Myxococcus xanthus: one gene and its partners. The protein of the gene in region 1 binds, or shares a complex with, the protein of each later gene. Links are inferred from orthologs where the notes say so. Each region holds a gene or a part of one and is shown in the gene's direction. Other genes may lie near its edges.

The links. The genes of interacting proteins can lie anywhere in the genome.
Region 2: the proteins of accD (region 1) and BHS09_RS20280 are in contact, whole or in part, in a solved structure (PDB 8UXZ), measured with the Escherichia coli proteins. The link is inferred for Myxococcus xanthus from one-to-one orthologs.
Region 3: the proteins of accD (region 1) and accB are in contact, whole or in part, in a solved structure (PDB 8UXZ), measured with the Escherichia coli proteins. The link is inferred for Myxococcus xanthus from one-to-one orthologs.

Annotation. Positions count from the first base shown.
Region 1 is NZ_CP017174.1:3,120,811-3,128,266, forward strand. The notes cover bases 4,496-7,456. They hold accD (acetyl-CoA carboxylase, carboxyltransferase subunit beta), read left to right. Parts: upstream 4,496-5,530; coding sequence 5,531-6,382; downstream 6,383-7,456. Other genes in these bases: BHS09_RS13280 (Crp/Fnr family transcriptional regulator), read left to right, coding at 4,496-4,711; BHS09_RS13285 (MBL fold metallo-hydrolase), read left to right, coding at 4,713-5,468; BHS09_RS13295 (bifunctional folylpolyglutamate synthase/dihydrofolate synthase), read left to right, coding at 6,454-7,456. In the rest of the region: BHS09_RS13255 (HAD family hydrolase), read right to left, coding at 1-394; BHS09_RS13260 (enoyl-CoA hydratase/isomerase family protein), read left to right, coding at 475-1,557; BHS09_RS13265 (2-thiouracil desulfurase family protein), read right to left, coding at 1,567-2,145; purN (phosphoribosylglycinamide formyltransferase), read right to left, coding at 2,232-2,906; purM (phosphoribosylformylglycinamidine cyclo-ligase), read right to left, coding at 2,903-3,940; more of BHS09_RS13280, read left to right, coding at 4,061-4,495.
Region 2 is NZ_CP017174.1:4,923,406-4,930,858, reverse strand. Bases 1,606-4,563 are described here. They hold BHS09_RS20280 (acetyl-CoA carboxylase carboxyltransferase subunit alpha), read left to right. Parts: upstream 1,606-2,579; coding sequence 2,580-3,548; downstream 3,549-4,563. Other genes in these bases: hisC (histidinol-phosphate transaminase), read left to right, coding at 3,574-4,563; BHS09_RS20285 (tetratricopeptide repeat protein), read right to left, coding at 1,822-2,508. In the rest of the region: BHS09_RS20290 (ArsA family ATPase), read left to right, coding at 1-1,542; more of hisC, read left to right, coding at 4,564-4,665; cmk ((d)CMP kinase), read left to right, coding at 4,662-5,354; BHS09_RS20265 (winged helix-turn-helix transcriptional regulator), read right to left, coding at 5,402-5,902; BHS09_RS20260 (glutathione S-transferase family protein), read left to right, coding at 5,995-6,657; BHS09_RS20255 (transglycosylase SLT domain-containing protein), read right to left, coding at 6,759-7,453. UniProt on the Escherichia coli protein: Component of the acetyl coenzyme A carboxylase (ACC) complex. First, biotin carboxylase catalyzes the carboxylation of biotin on its carrier protein (BCCP) and then the CO(2) group is transferred by the carboxyltransferase to acetyl-CoA to form malonyl-CoA.
Region 3 is NZ_CP017174.1:7,214,475-7,221,957, reverse strand. What follows is about bases 1,606-4,593. They hold accB (acetyl-CoA carboxylase biotin carboxyl carrier protein), read left to right. Parts: upstream 1,606-2,793; coding sequence 2,794-3,393; downstream 3,394-4,593. Other genes in these bases: accC (acetyl-CoA carboxylase biotin carboxylase subunit), read left to right, coding at 3,467-4,593; efp (elongation factor P), read left to right, coding at 2,172-2,750; BHS09_RS29630 (roadblock/LC7 domain-containing protein), read left to right, coding at 1,675-2,037; BHS09_RS29635 (hypothetical protein), read left to right, coding at 1,606-1,614. In the rest of the region: type IV pilus secretin PilQ, read left to right, coding at 1-913; more of BHS09_RS29635, read left to right, coding at 952-1,605; more of accC, read left to right, coding at 4,594-4,852; type IV pili formation protein SgmX, read left to right, coding at 5,043-7,483. UniProt on the Escherichia coli protein: This protein is a component of the acetyl coenzyme A carboxylase complex; first, biotin carboxylase catalyzes the carboxylation of the carrier protein and then the transcarboxylase transfers the carboxyl group to form malonyl-CoA.

The DNA of each region.
Region 1 (7,456 bases):
GGATGCCGAGCCCGTCCAGCACCAGCTCGCGGTTGCCCTGGGGCGCGGCGGTGGCGATGGCCGCCGGGACGTGGGCCTCCCTCAGGCGCTGGATGAAGGCCTCCGCGCCCCGGTGCAGTTTCATGTGCGGCCGGTACAGGGTGCGGTAGTGATTCTCCTTCTCCTCGGCGATGCGCTCCACTTCGTCCGGGGCCACCGGGCGGCCGAGCAGTTCGGGGATGATCTCCTCGTTCTTCCTGCCGGCGAAGTGGCTCTGGAAGTCGTCGGCGGTCAGCGTCAAGCCCAGCTTCCGGGCGAACGAGACCCAGGCCTCGTTGTGGAACTGCATGTTGTCGACGAGGGTGCCGTCCATGTCGAAGACGACGGCACGCAGGGGGGCCAGTGCGGAGGTCATGCGTTCCCCATAGCGCGTCTGCCCCCGCGGTGGGCCAATGAATCCACCCAAGGGACTGCTCGCCTGATATCCCCGGCGCCATGACGGACGACCTTCTGCTCGAGACGCGTGGCGCGGTAGGCGTGATTACCCTGAACCGGCCCAAGGCCCTGAACGCGCTGAACCTCGGGATGTGCCGCAAGCTGCACCCGGCGCTCGACGCCTGGGCGGCGGACCCGGCCATTCAGGCCGTGGTCATCCGGGGAGCTGGTGGCCGAGCCTTCTGCGCGGGCGGAGATGTGCGCGCGGTGGCGCTGTCGGTGGGGGCCGCGTCCGTCAACGAGAAGGAGCGGGTGTCTCGCGAGTTCTTCCGCGCGGAGTACGGGCTGAACCACCGCATCCACTATTTCGGCAAGCCGTTCATCGCGCTGGTGGACGGCGTCTGCATGGGCGGTGGGCTGGGCCTGTCGATTCACGGCACCCACCGGGTCGTCACCGAGAAGCTGGTGCTGGCCATGCCGGAGACGGCCATCGGGCTCTTCCCGGATGTGGGCGGCGGCTGGTTCCTGCCGCGCTTCCCGGGTGAGTCGGGCACGTACCTGGGCCTCACGGGGGCCCGATGCAGCGCGGCGGACGCGATGTGGCTGGGCTACGCCACGCACCACGTGGAGTCCGCGCGGCTGGAGGCGGTGCTGGACGCGTTGGTAGGCGCGCCCTGGGGCACCGGCGCGGCGAGCACGGTGGTGGACACGGTGCTGGCAGGCTTCCACGCGGACGCGGGCACGTCGCCGCTGGGCGTGCAGCACGCCGCCATCGACCGGTGCTTCGCGGCCGAGCGCGTGGACGACATCCAGCAGGCGCTGGAGGTGGAGGGCACGCCGTGGGCCCAGGAGACGTGGGCCACGTTGCTTCACATGTGTCCGGCCAGCTTGAAGGTGACGCTGCGCCAGCTCCGGATGGGGCGCACCCGCGACTACGACGAGATGGCCAACGTGGAGTACCGGCTCAGCCAGTCGATGACGGTGCGGCCGGACTTCCGTGAGGGCATTCGCGCGGTGCTCGTCGATAAGGACAACAAGCCGCGCTGGCAGCCCACGACGCTGGCGGAGGTCACCGAAGACATGGTGGAGGCGCTCTTCGCGCCGCTGTCTCACGACACGTGGACGGTGCCGGCGCGCGGGTAGGGGCCGTCGCTAGAGGTCCTCGTCACTGAGGACGGTGATGCCCTTGGCGCGAAGCAGCGCCGTGGTGATGCCTTCGCCCGTGCGGAGCTGGCCGGACTCGTAGACCCGCTGGCTGCCGCACGACGGGCTCTTCTCCTTCAGCAGCGCCACCGTCGCGCCGAAGCGTTGAGCCGCTTCGAGCGCGAGCCGGGCGCCCTGCTGGAAGGCTTCCGTCCGGTCGATGCCCGCGTCGCGCTCCACTGCGACGGCTCGCCCGGCCCAGACGTCCACCCCCGTGCCTCCGCGCAGGTCGACGGGAGGACGCGGTACGGGCAGGCCCGAGGCCACTTCCGGGCACACGGGGATGACGTCCTTGTCCGCCAGCGCCGCGAGGACGCGCTCGGAGCGCTGGGAGCGGCCGTCGTACCGGCAGGCCTCGCCCAGTAGACAGGCGCTGACCAGCACCACGCGGGCTTCCTGGACCGCGGTGACTCGTTCGGCCTGCGAGGGCAGGGCGGTTGAGCCTTGCCCGTCTCGTGGCTGCGCAGGGCCGCTCATGGGCCCGGTGGACTGGCGCTCGTCGGTCAGCCCTTCGTTGCTCAGCCCCAAGGCGGCCTCCGTTGGATGGACAGCGCCAGCATCTCCCGAGGAGACGCCGGGGCGCGCCGGCTCTTGGTCAAGCGCCTTCGGTCCGCTCACGCCGATTCGACCGTCGCGCCGGGATTCCGAAGCGCCAACTCACCCTCCGTGGCCCGCGCCTCCACGCGCGTCCGCGCCGCGTCCAGGGTGACCTTGCCCGTCACGGCGAGCCGCACGGCCAGCGGATAGAGCCGGTGCTCCTCCGCGAGGATTCGCGAGCTCAGCGCCTTCTCGTCGTCGTCCGGCAGCACCGGCACGGCCGCCTGCGCGATGATGGGCCCCGTGTCGGTGCCCGCGTCCACGAAGTGCACCGTGCACCCGGCCACCTTCACGCCGCGCTCCAGCGCCTGTCGCTGCGCATGCAGGCCCGGGAAGGCGGGCAGCAGCGACGGGTGGATGTTCAGCACCCGCCCCGCGTAGTGGCCCAGGAAGTCCGCGCTCAGCAGGCGCATGAACCCCGCCAGGCACACCCACTCCACGTTCGCCGCGCGCAGCGTGTCCAGCAGGGCCTTCTCGAAGTCCGCCTTCGCGGCGTGGGCCTTGTGGTCCACCACCTTGGCCGTCACGCCCGCCTTGCGCGCCCGCTCCAGCGCGAACGCGGTGGGGACGTTGGACACCACGCAGGCCACCTCGGCGGGGAAGTCCTCCCGCGCGCAGGCGTCCAGCAGCGCCTGGAGGTTGCTCCCGCTGCCGGACACGAGCACGCCCAGGCGGACCCGCTGGCCGCTCATGGGGCGATGACCGCCGTGGCCTCGCCCTGGCCTGCTTCCACGCGGCCGACCTCGAAGGCCTGCACGCCCCGGCCGCTCAGCACGCTCAGCGCCTGGGCGACGTCTTCCTGCGCCACGACGAGGATGAGCCCCAGGCCCATGTTGAACGTGCTGAACATCTCGTCGCGGGCCACGCTCCCCAGCTTCGCGATGAGGTCGAAGATGGGCGGCTTGGGCCACGTCTTCTCGCTCAGCACCGCGCGCGTGCCGTCCGGCAGGCAGCGGGGCAGGTTGCCCGGAATGCCGCTGCCGGTGATGTGCGCCAGGCCCTTCACCTTCACCGCCTGGAGCAGCGCCAGCACGTCCTTCACGTAGATGCGCGTGGGCTCCAGCAGCGCGTCCACGAGCGGCCGGTCCAGGCCCTCGGGCGTCGAGTCCAGGGCCAGCTTCCCGTCGTCCAGCAGCACCTTGCGCGCAAGCGAGTAGCCGTTGCTGTGCAGGCCAGAGGAGGGGAGCCCGATGAGCGCGTCACCCGGCTTCACGCTCTTGCCGTCGATGATGGCCGCGCGCTCCACCACGCCCACGCAGAAGCCCGCGAGGTCGTATTCGCCGCGCGCGTAGAAGCCCGGCATCTCCGCTGTCTCGCCGCCCAGCAGGGCGCACCCGGCCTGCTCGCAGCCCAGGGCGATGCCCTTCACCACCTCGGCGGCGTCGTCGACCTCCAGGCGCCCGGTGGCGAAGTAGTCGAGGAAGAAGAGGGGCTCGGCGCCGCAGGTGAGGATGTCGTTCACCGACATGGCCACCAGGTCGATGCCCACCGTCCCATGGCGTCCCGCGGCAAAGGCCACCTTCAGCTTGGTGCCCACGCCGTCCGTGCCGGCCACCAGCACCGGCTGCTGGTACTTGCCTGGCGGCAGGGCGAACAGGCCGCCGAATCCACCCACTCCGCCCATGACTTCAGGGCGCATGGTGCGCGCGGCATGGGGCTTGATGCGCTCGACGAACGCGTCGCCGGCCTCGATGTCTACTCCGGACTGCTTGTAGGTCGTTCCCACGGGCGGCCTTCTACCCGGCCCCCGCGCCGGTGTCTCGCGTGGCGTGGCGGCTGTCCCACCGTCGCGCACAGAAAAGGGAATTTGACCGGGCGAGTGTGGGCTGATTGACTCCTTTGCAGGATGGGCGCCGAGGAAACCCTCTTTCAACGTTTCGGCAAGGAGTTCCCCCAGGGCACCGAGCTCTTCCGCGAGGGAGAAGCCGGCAAGGAGATGTTCGTCATCCAGGCAGGACGGGTGGCCATCTCCAAGCGGGTCCGTGACGTCGAGAAGGTTCTCGCCGTCCTGGGCCCCGGTGAATTCTTCGGGGAGATGGCCATTATTTCCAACAAGCCGCGCAATGCGTCGGCCACGGTCAACGAGGACGCGAGGCTGCTGGTCATCGACCCCAAGACGTTCGAGGGGATGATCCGCGGCAATGCGGAGATCGCCGTCCGGATGATCAAGAAGCTGGCCGAACGCCTCTCCGAGGCGGACGCCCAGATCGAGAACCTGCTGCACAACGACCCGGCCAGCCGGGTGGTGCACCAGATCATCCATGCCTGCCAGCACCGGGGCCGTCCCCTGGACGAGGGCGTGGAGTTCGACTTCGCGGTGCGGGAACTGCCGCGCCAGATTGGTGTGGGCGAGCCCGCGGTCCGCGCCGTGGTGGACCGGCTGGAGCGTTCCGGTCTGGTCGAGCGGAACGGGGACCGGATGACCGTGCCGGACACGGCCAGGCTGCACGACTTCCTCCAATACCTGGAGATGAAGTGGAAGTTCGGAGACCTCTAGCGTGAAGCTGCGAGTCCTCGGCTGCCACGGCGGCGAGCTACCCAACTGCAAGAGCACCTGCTTCCTCGTCGATGACGTGCTGGCGCTCGATGCGGGGGCGCTCACGGGGACGTTGTCGCTGGATGAGCTGTGCCGCGTGGACCATGTCCTGGTGGGGCACAGCCACTTCGACCATGTGAAGGACCTGCCGCTGATGGCGGACCTGGTCATCGGCCGGCGCGACACCCCGGTCACCATCCACGCCTCGCGCGAGTGCGCCCGGGCCCTGCGCGACAACATGTTCAACAACGCGCTCTGGCCGGACTTCACCCGCATCCCGACGAAGCGGCAGCCCGTGCTGCAGATCAAGACGTTCCGGGCCGGGAGCACCTTCCAGGTGGGCCCCTACACCGTACGAAGCGTGCCGGTGAGCCACCCCGTGGAGTCGTGCGGCTTCATCATCTCCAACGGCAAGAGCGCCCTGGCGATGAGCGGCGACACCGGCCCCACGGACAAGCTGTGGAAGGCGCTGAACGAGACGAAGAACCTCAAGGCGCTGCTGCTGGAGACGTCCTTCCCCAACAAGCTCCAGTCGCTGGCCGACATCTCCGGCCATCTCACGCCGCACACGCTGAGCCTGGAACTCCAGAAGTTCGAGCGCAACGGCGCCTCGGTGCTGCTGTATCACCTCAAGCCCGCCTTCGTGTCGCAGCTCAAGAAGGAGCTGGCCGAGCTGCCGGTGGAAGTGCTGGAGCTGGGCGATACCTTCGAGCTGTAGACGCGTCGCGCCATACGGAGGGGTTGACGGCCGAAAGCGGCCGGATTAACCCCGCCCACCCCATGGCCTGGTTTTCGAAGAAGCCGCGCATCGCTGTCGACACCGAACCGCAAGCCGAGCCCCGCCCGTCCCGCATGGAGGGCCTGTGGGCGAAGTGCGAGACGTGCGACGAAATCATCTACCGCCAGGAGCTGGAGAAGAACTGGATGGTGTGCCCGCACTGCGAGCACCACCACTACTGGACGGCTCGCGCTCGGCTGGCGGCGCTGCTGGACCCCGACAGCTTCGAGGAGTTCGACAAGGAGCTGGAGCCGCAGGATCCGCTCGGGTTCAGTGACTCGAAGAAGTACAAGGACCGGCTGAAGTCCTCCCGGAAGAGCCTGGGCGAGCCGGACGCCTTCATCTCCGGCGTGGGCCGCATCCAGGGCCACCAGGTGTCAGTGGGCTGCTTCGTCTTCGAGTTCATGGGCGGCTCCATGGGCTCGGTGGTGGGCGAGAAGGTGGCCCGCGTCTTCGAGCGCGCGCACGAGCTGAAGTGCTCCGCCATCGTCTTCTCCGCGTCGGGCGGCGCGCGCATGCAGGAGGGCATCTTCTCCCTCATGCAGATGGCCAAGACGTCGGCGGCCATCGCCCGCTTCCGCACCGGCACGCGGCCGTACATCTCCGTGCTGCTCAACCCCACCACCGGCGGCGTCGCGGCGTCCTTCTCGTGGCTGGGCGACGTTATTCTCGCCGAGCCCAAGGCCCTCATCGGGTTCGCCGGTCCGCGCGTCATCGAGCAGACCATCCGCCAGAAGCTGCCGGAAGGCTTCCAGCGCTCCGAGTTCCTGCTGGACCATGGGATGATTGACGCCATCGTCCACCGCAAGGACCTGCGCGCGAAGCTTGGCCAGATTCTAGGGCTGCTGGGCTGAGCCCGCCCCGGACAGCTGAGGAGGCGCTGGCCTTCTTCACGAAGCTCAACCCCTCCGGCATCAAGCTGGGGTTGGAGCGCGTGCAGGAGGCCCTGGCCGCGCTGGGACATCCGGAGCGGCGGTACCCGGCGCTCCACGTCGCCGGGACGAACGGGAAGGGCAGCACCTGTGCCATGACGGCGGCGTCGCTTCATGCCGCCGGGCACCGCGTGGGCCTCTACACGTCTCCGCACCTGGTGCGCGTCAACGAGCGCATCCGTGTGGACAGCGAGGACATCTCCGACGCGGACTTCGGTTTGCGCATCCTGGAGGTGTTGGAGCGCTACCCCAGCGCCGTGTCCTCACCCATGACGTACTTCGAGTTCGGCACTGTCGTGGCCTTGTGGCACTTCGCCCAGGTCTGCGTGGACGTGGCCGTTCTGGAGACGGGCCTGGGCGGCCGGCTGGACGCGACCACCGCCGCCAGCCCGGTGGTGACGGCGATTACCCCCGTGTCCTTCGACCACATGGAGTACCTGGGCGACACGCTGGCGGCCATCGCCGGCGAGAAGGCGGGCATCCTCAAGCCCGGCGTGCCGTGTGTCGTCGCGCGGCAGGCTCCGGAGGCCCTGGAGGCCATCCTCCGCAAGGCCGAGGAAGTCGGGGCCCCGGTGCGGCTGGAGGGGCGCGACTTCGTGGGCGAGCGTCAGCCAGATGGCGCGCTGTCGTACCGCGGGGCGACCTGGTCCCTGGATGGGCTGTCCGTCGCGCTGCGGGGGGCCCATCAGCGGCAGAACGCGGCGGTGGCGCTCGCCTGCCTGGAGGCCTTGCAGGAGCGCCGCGTCACCGTGCCTCCCGAGGCCGCGCGTGCGGGCCTGGCGTCGGCGTGCTGGCCAGGGCGTCTGGAGGAGGTGGGGCAGCAGCCCATCCTCCTGCTGGATGGCGCACACAACCCGGCGGGCGTGGAGGTGCTGCTCGCGTCGCTGAAGGACCTCTACCCGGAGCGTCGCATCCACCTCGTCTTCGGGGTGGTGGGGGACAAGGACCGGGAACCGATGATGCGAGCGCTGTTTCCCGCGTGCGCCTCGGTGCAGC
Region 2 (7,453 bases), 1.8 Mb from region 1 along the record:
GTGGTGGACGCCGCGCCGACCAGCCACACCCTGCGGCTGTTCGACCTGCCGACGAGCCTGCGCAAGTTCCTGGGCCTGGTGAAGGCCGGTGGGGACAAGACGGAGGCGCCGGCGAAGAAGGGCAAGAAGGCGGCGGCCGCGGCCGAGGCGCCCGGCTTCCTGGAGCAGGTGGGGCAGAAGGCGGAGAAGCTGCTGGCGCTGCTGAAGGACCCCGCGCGCACGGCCTTCCACCTGGTGGCGCTGGCGGAGCCGGTGCCCGAGGCGCAGACGCGCATGCTCTTCACCCAGCTTCGCGAGCGCGGGCTGCCGGTGACGGAGATCGTCGTCAACCAGATCGAGGACAAGGACGGCTGTCCCGCGTGCCAGGGCCGCCGCGGCCTACAGGCCCCTCACGTCCGCAAGTTCCAGGCGCTGGACAAGACGGTGCCGGTGCACCTGCTGGGCCGGCGTGAAGTGGCGCCGCGCGGGCTGGATGGCCTGGCGCTGTTCGCCAAGGCGTGGGCCAGTGGCAAGGAGACCAAGGCGCTGGAGTTCGCCGCGGCCGAAGGGCCTCCGGCGCTGGTGCGCGCGCCGTCCATGCCGCCCATCGCCGCGCCGCCGCTGCCGCCCACGCGGCTCATCTTCTTCGTGGGGCAGGGCGGGGTGGGCAAGAGCTCCTGCGCCGCCGCCGCCGCGGTGACGCTGACGGAGAAGGAGGGGCCGGTGCTCCTCATCTCCACGGATCCGGCGCACTCGCTGTCGGACGTGCTGCAGAGCCGCCTGACGGACACGGAAACGCAGGTGAAGGGCACCAAGGGCCTGTACGCGCGTGAGCTGGACATCGCCGGCTGGTTCAATGCCCTGCGCAAGCGGGTGAAGGAGAAGGCGGAGAAGGCCTTCGAGGGCGCTCCCCGGTCGGGCAGCGAGGTGCCCGCGGATCTGCTCTACCTGCGCAACCTGCTGGAGTGCGCGCCGCCGGGCATCGACGAGCTGGCCGCGCTGTCCTGTCTGACGGACGCGCTGGTGCAGGAGCGCTTCAAGCGCATCGTGGTGGACTCGTCGCCGGTGGTGACGTCCGTGCGCGTGGTGGAGCTGGCGGAGACGGCCAAGACGTGGCTGGGCGCGCTGCACGCGGTGCTCACCAAGCACCGCGCCAAGGGCCTGGGCGAGCTGGCGGACGACATCGCCGGGATGCTCAAGCACGTGAAGCGCTTCGAGGACGCGCTGGCCTCCCCGAGCGAGGCGCGCTTCGTGGTCGTCACGCGTGGCGAGGAGCTGGCCGCGGCCCGCACCGAGCGGCTGGTGGAGTACCTGCAGGAGAAGAAGCTCCCCGTGGAGCGGGTGCTCGTCAACCGCGTGGGCCCCAAGTCCACCTGCGAGAAGTGCGAGAACCGGCGCAAGCTGGAGCTCAACGCGGCGAAGGCCATCGAGAAGAAGCTGGGCCTGCCCGTCACCATGGCGCCGGCCCTGGGCCGTCACCCGGCGGGCCTGCGCGAGCTGAAGGCCTTCCGCACGGCGTGGTACGCGCTGTCGCTGCCGGCCGCGAAGACCAAGGCGGCCTGAGGTCCAGGCCCGTCGTGGATCGGGCCAAAGGGGCGCCCTGCCGGGCTTCGTTTCACCCGGCGGGAGCGTCCTGGCTGTTGTGCAGAAGTAGAGGGGGCCGCCGCCACATCCGCCTCACGCCCTGATTCCACCCCGAAGAATCATCCCTTCCCACCTGCCCCCGTGCGCACCATGACGACGCGCGGCATGGGTGCCAAGGGGGTTGCGCGGGCCGTATCTGAAAGCGAGCGTGCCTCGCCTCGCGACTGATGGCTGGAATGCACGGAGGCCCGCGGGGGCTCACGCCTCGCATTCCGAAGGTGAGTCGGTGAACGTCTCCAGGCCAGGGAAGGTGAGCGCGCCCGTCTCCGTCAGCGTGCCTTCGAGCGGCGCACGGCCATTCAACCGAAGCGCTACCTGCCTGCCGCGCACCGTGTAGCGGCCCCGCACCTCCTTCTGGCGGGGCGTCCCGTCATCGCCCACCTCCTTCGTCCACAGGGTGACCCTGCCGGAGGGACCGAAGCGCAGCCCCTGGGTGGTGCCGTAGACGCCCACGCCCGGGCCGAACCAGGACACCTCGCGCAGCAGCACGGGGACATCCGCCTCCCTCGCCGGGCTTCGGCCCAGCAGCTTCTGCCAGCCCAGGGTGTCCCGGATGGGGGTGAAGTCCGCGTCCTCCTTCGCGCGGGCGAGCCGCCGGGCATCCAGCTTCACCGCCTGGGTGAGGTGCTCGACGATGACGTCCCGGTGGGCGCTGTACTCGCAGACCTTCCCCTGCTTGCGGAGCACCCCCAGGGTGGCGGCCAGGTTGTAGTGCGCCAGCGCATAGTCCGGGGACTCCCGGGCGGACGCCTGGAAGCGCTCCAGGGCCTCTGGGTAGCGCCCCGCCTGGTACAGCCGGAAGCCCTGGGTGTTCAGTCCCTGGGCATGGGGGGGCGTCGCGGCGCTTGTGAGGGCCAGGAGCAACAGGGGCAGGGCCGGGTGCATGTGCCTCCATACTGGGGTGCGTAACCGCTTGCGCGTTGAAAGCCGCCATACCCTGGTGCTAGTTCCGCGCCATGGCAACCGGTACCAGCTATGTGCTCGAGTTCGAGCGCCCCCTGATTGAGCTGGAAAAGAAGATCGACGAGCTCAAGGTCCTCTCCACCAGCGGCACGGTGGACTTCTCCTCGGAGATCTCCAAGCTCGAGAAGAAGGCGAAGAAGCTCCAGACGGAGATCTTCAGCGACCTGACTCGGTGGCAGGTGGTGCAGATGTCCCGGCACCCGAACCGCCCCTACTTCCTCGACTACGTCCACTACCTCTTCACCGACTTCGTCGAGCTGTGCGGTGACCGGGCCTTCGGCGAGGACCCGTCCATCGTCGGCGGCTTCGCGCGCTTCGACGGCAAGCCGGTGATGGTGATGGGCCACCAGAAGGGCCGCAACACCAAGGAGAACATGGCGCGCAACTTCGGCATGCCGCGCCCGGAGGGCTACCGCAAGGCCCGCCGCCTCATGGAGCTGGCCGAGCGCTTCGAGAAGCCCATCCTCACCTTCGTCGACACGCCGGGCGCGTACCCGGGCATCGGCGCCGAGGAGCGGGGACAGGCCGAGGCCATCGCCGTCAACCTGGAGGTCATGAGCCGCCTGCGCGTGCCCATCATCTCCACGGTGGTGGGGGAGGGCGGCTCCGGCGGCGCGCTGGCCATTGGCGTGGGCAACCGCGTGCTGATGCTCCAGAACAGCGTCTACTCCGTCATCTCTCCGGAGGGCTGCGCCTCCATCCTGTTCCGCGACGCCGCCAAGGCGGACAAGGCCGCGGACGCGATGCGGCTCACCGCGAAGGACCTGCTGGAGATGAAGATCATCGACGAGGCCGTCGCCGAGCCCGCCGGTGGTGCCCACCGCGACCCCGCGAAGATGGCGGAGGCGCTGGGCAAGACGCTGCGCAAGCACCTGGGGCAGCTCGCCGAGCTGTCGCCCGATGAACTGGTCCAGGACCGGTACGCGAAGTTTCGCGCGCTCGGTGTGTTCTCCGGACGCTGAAACCACGTACTCAGGACCTCACACCATGCGACCGCTCGTCCCCACCCACGTTGAGACGCTCAAGCCGTACGTGCCCGGCAAGCCCATTGAAGAGACCGAGCGCGAGTTCGGCCTCAAGGGTGTCATCAAGCTGGCCTCGAACGAGAATCCACTGGGCCCCTCTCCGCGCGCCGTAGAGGCCATGCGGAACATCTCTGGCGCGACGCACCTGTACCCCGACGCCACGTCCTTCCACCTGGTGCGCAAGGTGGCCGCGAACGTGGACGTGAAGCCGGAGCAGGTGGTGCTGGGCAGCGGCTCCAACGAGCTCATCGAGCTGCTCATCCGCACCTTCACCACGCCGGAGGACGAAATCCTCCTGTGCCAGGGCTCCTTCTCCGCGTACCGCATCTCCGCGCAGGCCCATGGGCGGCCCTTCGTGGAGGTGCCCATGCGCGAGGGCTACCAGTACGACCTGGAGGCCATGGCGAAGGCCATCACCCCGCGCACGCGGATGGTGTTCCTGGCCAACCCGGACAACCCCACGGGCACCGCGTTCAGCCGCGACGCCCTGACGCGCTTCCTGGCCGCGGTGCCGCCGGAGGTGCTGGTGGTGCACGACGAGGCCTACTTCGAGTTCGTCGAGTGGTCCGAGTACACCAGCGCCGTGCCGCTGGTCAGCCAGCACCCGAACCTGGTCGCGCTGCGCACCTTCAGCAAGATCCACGGGCTGGCGGGCGTGCGCCTGGGCTATGGCATCATGGATGCCCGACTGGCGGCGTACCTGCACCGCACGCGCATGCCCTTCAACCTGACGGTGCTGGCCCAGGCCGCGGGTCTGGCGGCCCTGGAAGACACCGAGCATGTTCGCCGCACGCGTGAGGTGAACCGCGCGGGTCTGGACTACTTCGCCGCGGAGCTGCCGAAGCTGGGCGGCACGCACACGCACAGCCACGCCAACTTCGTGTTCGTGGACTTCGGTCGTCCCGCGGTGGCGCTGTACGAGCAGCTGCTGCGCAAGGGCATCATCGTCCGGCCCTTCGCGGGGCAGGGTTTCCCGAACCACGTGCGCATCTCCGTGGGCACGCCCGCGGAGAACGCGCGCTGCGTCCAGGTGCTGAAAGAGCTCCTGTCATGAGCGCCCGGCCTTTCATCGTCGCCATCGACGGCCCCGCGGGCGCCGGCAAGTCCTCGGTGTCCAAGCTGCTGGCGCGCCGGCTGGGCTTCTCGCTGGTGGACACGGGCGCCATCTACCGCTGCGTGGCCTTGATGGCCCAGCGTGAGGGCATCGCCTTCGACGACGACGCCCGCCTGGGCGAGCTGCTGGGCCGCGTGCACATCCACTTCCAGGTGGTGGGCGAGGAGAACCACGTCTTCCTGGGCGGCCAGGACGTGTCCGGGGAGATTCGCACGCCGGACATCTCCATGGCGGCGTCACAGGTCTCCGGGCGGCCGGTGGTGCGCGCGGGCCTGCTGCAGCTTCAGCGGCGGCTGGCGCTCGAGTCGGAGAAGGGCGCCATCCTGGAGGGCCGTGACATTGGCACGGTGGTGTTCCCGGACGCGGACGCGAAGTTCTTCCTGGCGGCCAGCCCCGAGGTGCGCGCCCGGCGCCGCTACGAGGAGCTGTTCCAGAAGGGCGTGGAGAGCAGCCTGGACGCCGTGCTCGCGGACCAGACGAAGCGGGACCGCGACGACTCCGCCCGCGCCGTGGCACCGCTGAAGGCCGCCGAGGACGCGGTGCACGTGGACTCCAGCAGCATCCCCCTGTCGGAGGTGGTGCACGGGATGGAGTCTGAAATCCTGCGCCGGATGGCCCAGCGCGCCTAGCGCGGGTAGGGGAAACTACGCCCGGCGAAGAGGACGACGCGCCGGGCTCAGCGGGAGCGCTTCGCCAGCGCCTTCTCGTAGGCAGCCTGCAGCTCGCCGGATACCGAGCGCGCCGGCCGCAGCGCGCCGAGATGCAGGTGGCGCAGCTCCTCCATGAAGGCGTTCCAAAGCGGCGCGCCGCCCTGTTCCAGCAACTCCGCGCGTACGGACAGCTCCTTGCTCGGGCGCGTATGCCGGCGGCCCCATGCGCCCATGTGCGCGAGGAGTGGCACGAGCTGGATGGCCGCTTCCGTCAGGCTGTAGATGACCTTCTGTCGGTGGGTGGGATCCGGGCGTCGCGTCAGCAGGCCGGACGCCGTCAGGCGCTTCAGCCGGTCCGCGAGGATGTTCGAGGCGATGCGTTCCTCGCTCTGCGCGAGCAGCTCGCCGTAGCTGCGCCTGTTTCCGAACATGACGTCGCGGATGACGACCAGGCTCCAACGGTCGCCGAGCTGTTCGAGCGTCAGGTTGATCGGGCAGCCGGATCGCCCTGTCTGCGCCATGGCCATTCTCTCCAGGCTACTCCTTGCGATGTGCAAGTGGTAGGGATAGGGTTTCGACTGCTTGCGATATGCAAGTGGTCTGCGACAGGAGCCCTCCGATGTCACTCGTGCTCTACGGTCATCCCTTTTCTTCGTACACGCAGAAGGTCCTCATCGCGTTGTACGAGAACGGCACGCCCTTCGAGTTCCGCTGTATCGGGCCGGAAACACCTCAGCATTCGGCCGAGTGGTCGCGGCGCTGGCCGCTGCGCAAGTTCCCGCTGCTGGTGGATGGCGAGCGCGACATCGCCGAGACCAGCATCATCATCGAGTACCTGCAGCTCGCACATCCCGGGCCCGTGCGCCTGTTGCCCGCGGAACCGATGGCCGCGCTCGCCGTGCGCTTTCTCGATCGCTTCTTCGACCTGCACGTCATGAACGCGGCGCAGCACGCGGTCGACGGTGCGCTGACGGGTGATTCGGTGAAGCGCCAGGAAGGACTGGCCCTGGCAGTGAAGAAGCTGGAGGTCGCCTACTCCTGGCTCGAAGGGCAGCTCGCAGGCAGGACCTGGGCCGCCGCTGGAGAGGACTTCACGCTGGCGGACTGCGCGGCCGCGCCCTCGCTGTTCTACGCGGACTGGACGCACCAGATCTCCGATGCGTTTCCCGTGCTGCGCGCCTACCGCACGCGGTTGCTTGCGCGCCCGTCCTTCGCCCGCGCGGTGAATGAGGCGCGGCAATTCCGGCCGCTCTTTCCCCTGGGCGCGCCGGACCGGGACTGAAGCCCGGCGCGCGACTGCGCGTTGTCTCGCGAGCACCCGCTACGTCCACGGCAAGCGGTCCGCGGGCTCGTTTGTCGCCGGCCTGGCGCCCCGACCGGCGCCTAGAAGCTGACGCCTTCCTTCGACGGCGCGGGCACCTGCAGCGGCAGCTTCAGCGCCCCCGTGCCGTCGCCGTAGAAGGAGTGGTAGAGGAACAGGTCCGCCACTACCTGCTTTACGTAGCCGCGCGTCTCCTTGAAGGGGATGGTCTCCACGAAGAGGTCCAGTGGCAGTGAGCCTCGCTCCTGGACCCACTTCGCCGCCGAGCCTGGGCCCGCGTTGTACGCGGCCGCCGCGAGCACCGGGTGTCCAAAGCGATCCATCAGCCGGGACAGATACCAGGCGCCATAGCGGATGTTCCGCTCGGGGGAGAAGAGGTCCGCGGGCGCGGGGACGGGCTCCGTCAGCTTCTCCGCGATGGCGTTCGCCGTCTTGGGGATGATCTGCATCAGCCCTCGCGCATCGGCGATGCTCATCACCTCCGGCCGGAAGGCGCTCTCCCGCCGCATGATGGCCCACACCAGGTAGGGGTCCACCTGGTGCTGCGTCGCCGCGCCCTCCACCGCGGTGGCGAAGGCGCGAGGATAGAAGGGCGCCAGGGCCTCCGGAGCGCGCGCGCCGAAGGCCCGTCCCCAGAGGTGGCGCGCCGCCACCGCGTAGGCGTGGCCGTACTCGCCCAGTCCCAGCAGCGCGTGCGCGAAGGGCAGGGCCTGGTCCGCCGAGCGCAGCCGCGCCGCGTGGGCTTCGACCTCGTCCG
Region 3 (7,483 bases), 4.1 Mb from region 1 along the record:
GAGTGAGCGAGGTTCGGTGACGGTGGATCAGCGCACCAACGTCCTCATCGTCAAGGACGTGCGTTCCAACACGGAGCGCGCCCGCTCGCTGGTGCGCAGCCTGGATACGCAGACGCCGCAAGTGCTCATCGAGAGCCGCATCGTAGAAGCCAACACCAGCTTTAGCCGGTCGCTGGGCGTTCAGTGGGGTGGTCAGGCTCGCGCGGGGCAGGCGACTGGAAACTCAACTGGTCTCATCTTCCCGAACAACCTGGCCGTGACGGGTGGCGTTACGGGGACCGGCGCAGGTCTCCCTGATAATCCGAACTTTGCGGTCAATCTGCCCACTGGTACTGGACAGGGTGTGGGCGGCGCCATGGGATTCACGTTCGGTTCGGCGGGCGGGGCGCTTCAGCTCAACCTGCGTCTGTCTGCGGCAGAGAACGAGGGCTCGGTGAAGACCATCTCCGCGCCGAAGGTGACGACGCTGGACAACAACACGGCCCGCATCAGCCAGGGTGTGTCCATTCCCTTCAGCCAGACGTCGGCGCAGGGTGTGAACACCACCTTCGTGGAAGCGCGTCTGTCGTTGGAGGTGACGCCGCACATCACCCAGGATGGCAGCGTTCTGATGTCCATCAATGCGTCCAACAACCAGCCTGACCCGTCCAGCACGGGTGCCAACGGTCAGCCTTCCATTCAGCGCAAGGAAGCCAACACCCAGGTGCTCGTGAAGGATGGCGACACGACGGTCATCGGTGGCATCTACGTTCGCCGCGGCGCAACGCAGGTCAATTCGGTGCCGTTCCTGTCGCGGATTCCGGTGCTGGGCCTGCTCTTCAAGAACAACTCGGAGACCGACACCCGGCAGGAACTGCTCATCTTCATCACGCCCCGCATTCTCAACCGGCAGACCATCGCGCAGACCCTGTAGGGTTTCCTTTGCGTCCTCTTGCAGGAGAGCGTTCGCTCATGAAGAACTTCTATCTCGCGGTGCCGTTGGCGCTGGCCATGACTGGATGTGTTGACAGTCCTCCGGACATCCAGTTGTTCAACGCGTTCATTCCGGATGCTGCCTGTGCGGTCAATCAGTCGGGGCTCGCCAGTCCTGGCGGGTCACTGGACCTCGCGACGTCGGGCCGTTACCTGGCTGCGTTCCAGGTACGGAACAGTCTCTCCTCTCAGGAGGTCGTCGTCGGTGATGCCCCCGTTACAGGCGGTGGCGACGAGTCTTCCATCTACGTCACCAACGTCGAGCTGAACTACGAAACGCAAGGCACGGGGCCGACGCTCAGGAGTGACGTCTACCCGTACTACTTCAACCTGCCTGCGAACGCGACGCAGAGCAGCAGCGCGGTCCTGGATCTGCTGGGGGCCAATGCGAGCGCTGACCTCGCCGCCTATTACGGCGGTGGGGGTACTGCGCCCGTAAGCGTCGTCGTTCGACTGAAGCTGATCGGCAAGACCATCAACGGCAAGTCGACCGAGTCGAACGAGGCCACGTACCCCGTCACTTTCTACGATTCGGGCTTCACTTGCCCGGTGGGAACGCAGCTCGAGGCCACCGGGCCCTGTGGGCTTCCGGGTGGGCAGGATGGCTTCCCTCCCGAGTGTTCCGAGCCCGAGGAAACGTAGTCCCAATGCCCGCCGGGGCCCTTGACTGGGCCCCGGCCGTCTTTCTAAGAGCCTCTGCCCATGTCCTTCCGCACGCACCTCGAGTCGGTGGTCAACCAGGTCGATGGAGCCCTCGCGTGCAGCGTGATGGGCTTCGATGGCATCTCCGTCGACACGTTCCAGAAGGACGAGAGCGCCGAGCTGGACCTCAACGGCGCCTGGGTGGAGTACGCCAACCTCCTCACTCAGCTGCGCAACGCCGCGGAGACCCTCAAGACGGGCACCGTGAGTGAGGTCAGCGTCAACAGTGAGAAGGTGCTGACCGTGATGCGGCTGGTGTCACCGGACTACTTCCTGGTGCTCGCCCTTCACGCGGATGGCAACTTCGGCAAGGGCCGCTACGTGCTGCGCGTCACCGCACCCAAGGTGCGCGCCGAGCTCTAGTCGGATGCCCGGCCAGCAGTCATCCAGGCGACGCTTCCGCCGCTGCTTTCCCCTTCCATGGAAGGGGCGCATGGGCTAGACACCCCGGACTTTTCAAGCTTTCGCTGCTGCGAGTCTGTAAGGAGTCGGTCCCCATGGCCGGTGTCATCGATACGTCCGAGTTCCGCAAGGGTCTGAAGATCGAAATCGACGGTGAGCCGTTTGAAATCGCCGATTTCCAGCACGTCAAGCCCGGCAAGGGCTCCGCGTTCGTGCGCACCACGATTCGTAGCCTCCTGACGGGCCGCGTGCTCCAGCCCACGCTGAAGTCCGGCGAGAAGGTGGGCAAGCCCGACATCGAAGAGAAGGACATGCAGTACCTCTATGTCCAGGGCGAAGAGTTCTACTTCATGGACACCCGCAACTACGAGCAGACCTTCCTCGGTGAGAAGGTGCTCGGAGAGGCGAAGAACTTCCTGAAGGAGAACATCAACGTCAGTGTCCTCTTCTACAATGGCAAGGCCATTGGTGTGACGCTGCCGAACTCCGTGGACCTCAAGGTCACCCAGTGTGACCCGGGCATCCGCGGCGATACCGTCTCCGGCGCGCTGAAGCCCGCCGTTCTGGAGACCGGCTACTCCGTCAACGTCCCGCTCTTCATCGAAGAGGGCGACGTGCTGAAGATTGATACGCGCGACGGCAAGTACCTGACGCGCGTGGCCACCAGGGGCTAGTTCGCAGCTCGGCAGCGACGCCGGAGGGAAGGGGACGCGAGATATGGCAACGAAGCGCAAGTCGACCCGGGCCCAGTCGCCCGCGCGGACGGAGGCCGCCTCGAGCGGTCCCGCTGACACGGGGAGCACGTCCCTGGACGTGGAAGCCCTGCGGCAGATCGTGGAGATTCTTGAGTCCTCTGACGTCACGCGGCTGGTCTGGAAGCGCGGCGAGGAGAAGCTCTTCATCCGCCGCGGCCAGGGGCCCGAGACGACCATCGTCCATCACGCCGCGCCGGCTCCCGTCGCCGCGAGTGCCGGGGTGGAATACACCGCCCCGGCCGCTCCTCGCGTTGCCGCTCCGGCACCGGCCGCTGCTCCCGCGGCGCCGGCTCCGGCCGCCGAGAAGCCGGTGGAGAAGCCCGGCCACCAGGTGACGAGCCCCTTCGTGGGGACGTTCTACCGGACCCCGGCGCCGGACCAGCCTCCCTTCGTGGATGTGGGCTCCCTGGTGAAGAAGGGCCAGGTGCTCTGCATCATCGAAGCGATGAAGCTGATGAACGAGATTGAGTCCGAGGTCTCCGGCCGGGTGGCGGAGATCCTCGTGGAGAACGGCCGGCCGGTGGAGTTCGGCCAGGCGCTGTTCCGCATCGAAGTGGCCTGACGAAGAGGTCCGCGCGCCGCCCGTGTCCCACGGGCGAGCCGCTCCTCATGACGGCCCTGACGGAGACACCCACGTGTTCAAGAAGGTGCTGATCGCCAACCGCGGGGAGATTGCCCTGCGGGTCATCCGCGCCTGCCGGGAGTTGGGCATCGCAACGGTCGCGGTGCACTCCACGGCGGACGCCAACGCGCTCCATGTCCGCTTCGCAGACGAGGCGGTGTGCATCGGCCCGCCGGCGTCCAAGGAGAGCTACCTCAACGTCCCGCAGCTGCTGTCCGCCGCCGAAATCACCCGCGCGGACGCCATCCACCCGGGCTACGGCTTCCTGTCGGAGAACGCCGAGTTCGCGGAGGTCTGCGAGAACTGCAAGATCCGCTTCATTGGCCCCCGGCCGGAGATGCTCCGGCTGATGGGCAACAAGGTGCGTGCCCGCCAGGCCGCGCGCGAGGCGGGACTGCCACTGCTTCCGGGCAGCCCGGGCACCGTGAAGGACCCGCGTGAGGCGGAGGCCTTCGCCCGCGAGATTGGCTTCCCCGTCATCCTCAAGGCGGCCGCTGGTGGCGGTGGCAAGGGGATGAAGATCGTCCGCGAGCCGGGCGCGCTGGCGCAGGCGTTCTCCACCGCGCAGGCGGAGGCCGTGGCGTCGTTCTCCAATGGCGACCTCTACATCGAGCGCTACGTGGAGAAGCCTCGCCACATCGAAATCCAGATTGTCGCGGACGAGCACGGCAACATCGTCCACCTCAACGAGCGTGAGTGCTCGGTGCAGCGCCGGCACCAGAAGCTCATCGAGGAGAGCCCGTCGCCGGCGCTGACGCCTGAGCTGCGCAAGCGCATGGGCGAGGTGTCCGTGAACGCCATGCGCAGGCTCGCGTACAACAACGTGGGCACCATCGAGTACCTGCTCGACGAGCGCGGCGAGTTCTACTTCATGGAGATGAACACGCGAATCCAGGTGGAGCACCCGGTGACGGAGCTCGTCACGGGCGTGGATCTGGTGAGCGAGCAGATCCGCCTGGCCTACGGGGAACCCCTGCGCTTCAAGCAGGAGGACATCCAGATTCGTGGCCACGCCATCGAGTGCCGGGTGAACGCCGAGGACCCCATCACCTTCGCCCCTTGGCCCGGGAAGATTACCGGCTACAGCGTGCCGGGCGGCTATGGGGTGCGCGTGGACTCGGGCGCCTACGAGAACTACACGGTGCTGCCGTACTACGACAGCCTGCTGTCGAAGCTCATCGTCCACGCGGATGACCGGGCCACGGCCATCCGCCGCATGCAGCGCGCCCTGGGCGAGTACGTCGTGGAAGGCATCCGCACCAACATCCCGTTCCACCGGGCTGCACTCGCGGAAGAGTCCTTCCAGGAGGGCAATTACGACACCCGGTTCGTGGAGCGCTTGCTCGCGAGCGAGACGGGCTCCCGGCGGCTCAAGAAGGCCGTCGAGGAGACGCCGTAGCATCCCTACACTTGGTGTGGATTCCCGCTTGTCGGGCCGCCACGCGAGCAGGTGATCCGGCCCCGGGGGGGAGCCGGGCCGTTTCTTGACCCGCGTCGGAGCTTTCCGTTAGCCTCCGACACTCCCCCTTGCTGAGGATGGAAACCCGCGAAGTTCAAGGGGTTTCGGCCTGCTGGAAGCCCACCGCTCGATGGACAAGAACAAGATCATCGAAGCCGCCGCGAAGCTCGTCGCGAAGGGCGCCTACGACAAAGCCATCAAGGAGTACCAGAAGGTCCTGGAGGTCGACCCGAAGGACATCCGGGTCCTCCAGAAGATGGGGGAGCTGTACCAGAAGAAGAACGACAACCCGCAGGCCGCCCATTTCTTCACCAAGGTCGCGGAGAGCTACTCGTCGGACGGCTTCTTCCTCAAGGCCGTCGCGCTCTACAAGCAGGTCCTCAAGCTCAATCCGAACCTGCTGGAGGTGAACCTCAAGCTGGCGGAGCTTCACCAGCAGCTCGGGCTGATGTCCGAGGCGATGGCGTACTTCCAGATTGTCGCCAACCACTACGACAAGGCGGGCGACACGAAGTCGTCGCTCGATACCTTGAAGAAGATGGTGGATCTCGACCCGGAGAACGTGGCGTCGAAGATCAAGCTGGCGGAGCTGTATGCGCGCGAGAACATGACGCGCGAGGCGGCCCAGGAGTTCAAGCGCGCCGCCGAGTACCTCAAGCGCAACAGCCGCGCGGATGACTGGCTCCGCGTGGCCGAGCGGCTGTCCGCGCTGGAGCCGGACAACCTTCCGCTGTCGAAGGAGCTGGCCACGTCGTACCTGCAGCGCGGCGACCAGAAGCGCGCGCTGGCGAAGCTGCAGGTGTGTTTCAAGGCCGATGGCCGCGACGTGGAGACGCTCACGCTGCTGGCGCAGGCGTTCCAGGGCCTGGGCCAGACGTCGAAGACCATCTCCGTCTACAAGGAGCTGGCCAAGATTCATCAGGAGCGCGGCCGCGTCACCGAGGCCGAGGCTGTCTGGACGCAGATTGAAGTGCTGGACCCCGAGGACCCGGACCTGGTCGCGCGCCGCGCGCCCGAGCCCGCTCCGGCGGCACCCCAGCCCGCGGCGGCACCTCAGCCCGCCCCGCGCCCCGCGCCTCAGCCCGCGGCGGCAGCACCCGCGCCGGCGCCCGTGGCACCTCCCGCTCCGGCGGGGATGGGGCGCGAGCAGCTCTCCAAGCTGCTCACGGAGACGGACGTCTACGTCAAGTACGGGCTCCACGACAAAGCGCTGGAGCACCTACGCAAGGTCTTCTCCGTCGAGCCGGAGAACCTCGACGCCCACGAGAAGGCGTACCAAATCTACGTCGCGTCCGGGAACATGGCCCAGGCGTCGGAGCAGCTGCTGAACGTGCTCCGCCTGTGCACGCGCACGGCGGACGTGCAGCGCGCGCAGCCGTACCTGGCCACCATCCTCCAGGAGAATCCCGCCCATCCCGAGGTGCCCGCGTTCCTGTCCGTGCTGCGGACGACGGGGCCCGTGGTCGCCGCGCCGACGGTGTCCGTGGTGGAGTCGGTGGGCGAGGACGCCATCCTGGTGGACTCCAGCGACGACGAGATTCTCGTCGCGCCGCCGCCGGAAGACGCGCTCCTGCACCCGCCCGGTGACGAACTGGCGCTGACCACGCTGCCCTCGAGTGACTCCGACGAGGTCATCGAGGAGGACAGCGACTCCGCCGTCATCAGCGAAGAGGCGCTGGTGGGCGAGGCCATCACCTCGGGCGAGTTCGAGGTGTACGGCACGCCCGATCCAGAGGACCTGGCGGCGGCGTCGGTGGACGAGACGCTGGTGACGGACGACGACCGGCTGGTGCTGACCGACGAGCCGGGCCTCAGCGTCACCGACGACGAGCCGCTCGTCGCCTCCAGCGATGATGACCTGGCGGCAGCGGCGGCTTACTCGCTCGACGACGAGTCGCTGGTGGACGACGGCGCCGCCACGTCCATGGAGGCGCTGTCGCTCGGGGACCAGGACGAGCCGCAGCCCACGCAGATGCACGCGCCCACGCAGGCGCTGCTCGACGAGGCCTCGCCGGACACGCTCCAGGTTCCCACGCTGGACTCGCTGGATGTGCCTACGCTGGACGACGAGGCGCCTCCGCCGCTGGACCTGGAGGATGTGCCCACGCGCGTGGGCGCCGCGCCGTTGACGGCCGCTGACCTGGACGAGGACCCGTTCGGGACTCCGGCGCTGGGCGACCCGATGGAGTTCGAGGAGCCCACGGCCTCGCACGCCATCGTGGCGGTGGACGACGAGTCCTTCGTGGAAGACGCGCCGGACCTGTCCGCGGACGAGCTGTCCGAGCCGGTCGCCTACGAGGAGCCCGCGGTCGAGCCGGAACCCGAGCCCGAGCCGGAAGTCGAGGCCGCCGCCGATGAAGAGGAGCCCGCGGCGGAGGAGTGCGACGAGGCGTCGTTCTTCCTCGACCAGGGACTGCTGGAAGAGGCGCGCGAGATTCTCGAGACGGTGATGATTGCCTTCCCGGGCCACGCGCGCGCAGCCGAGCTGATGGAGCGGCTGGAGGCGGCGGAGGCGGGAGGCGGCGCGGAGCAGGAGGACGCGGCCGCGGAGCCGGCGCAGATTCCGAGCGT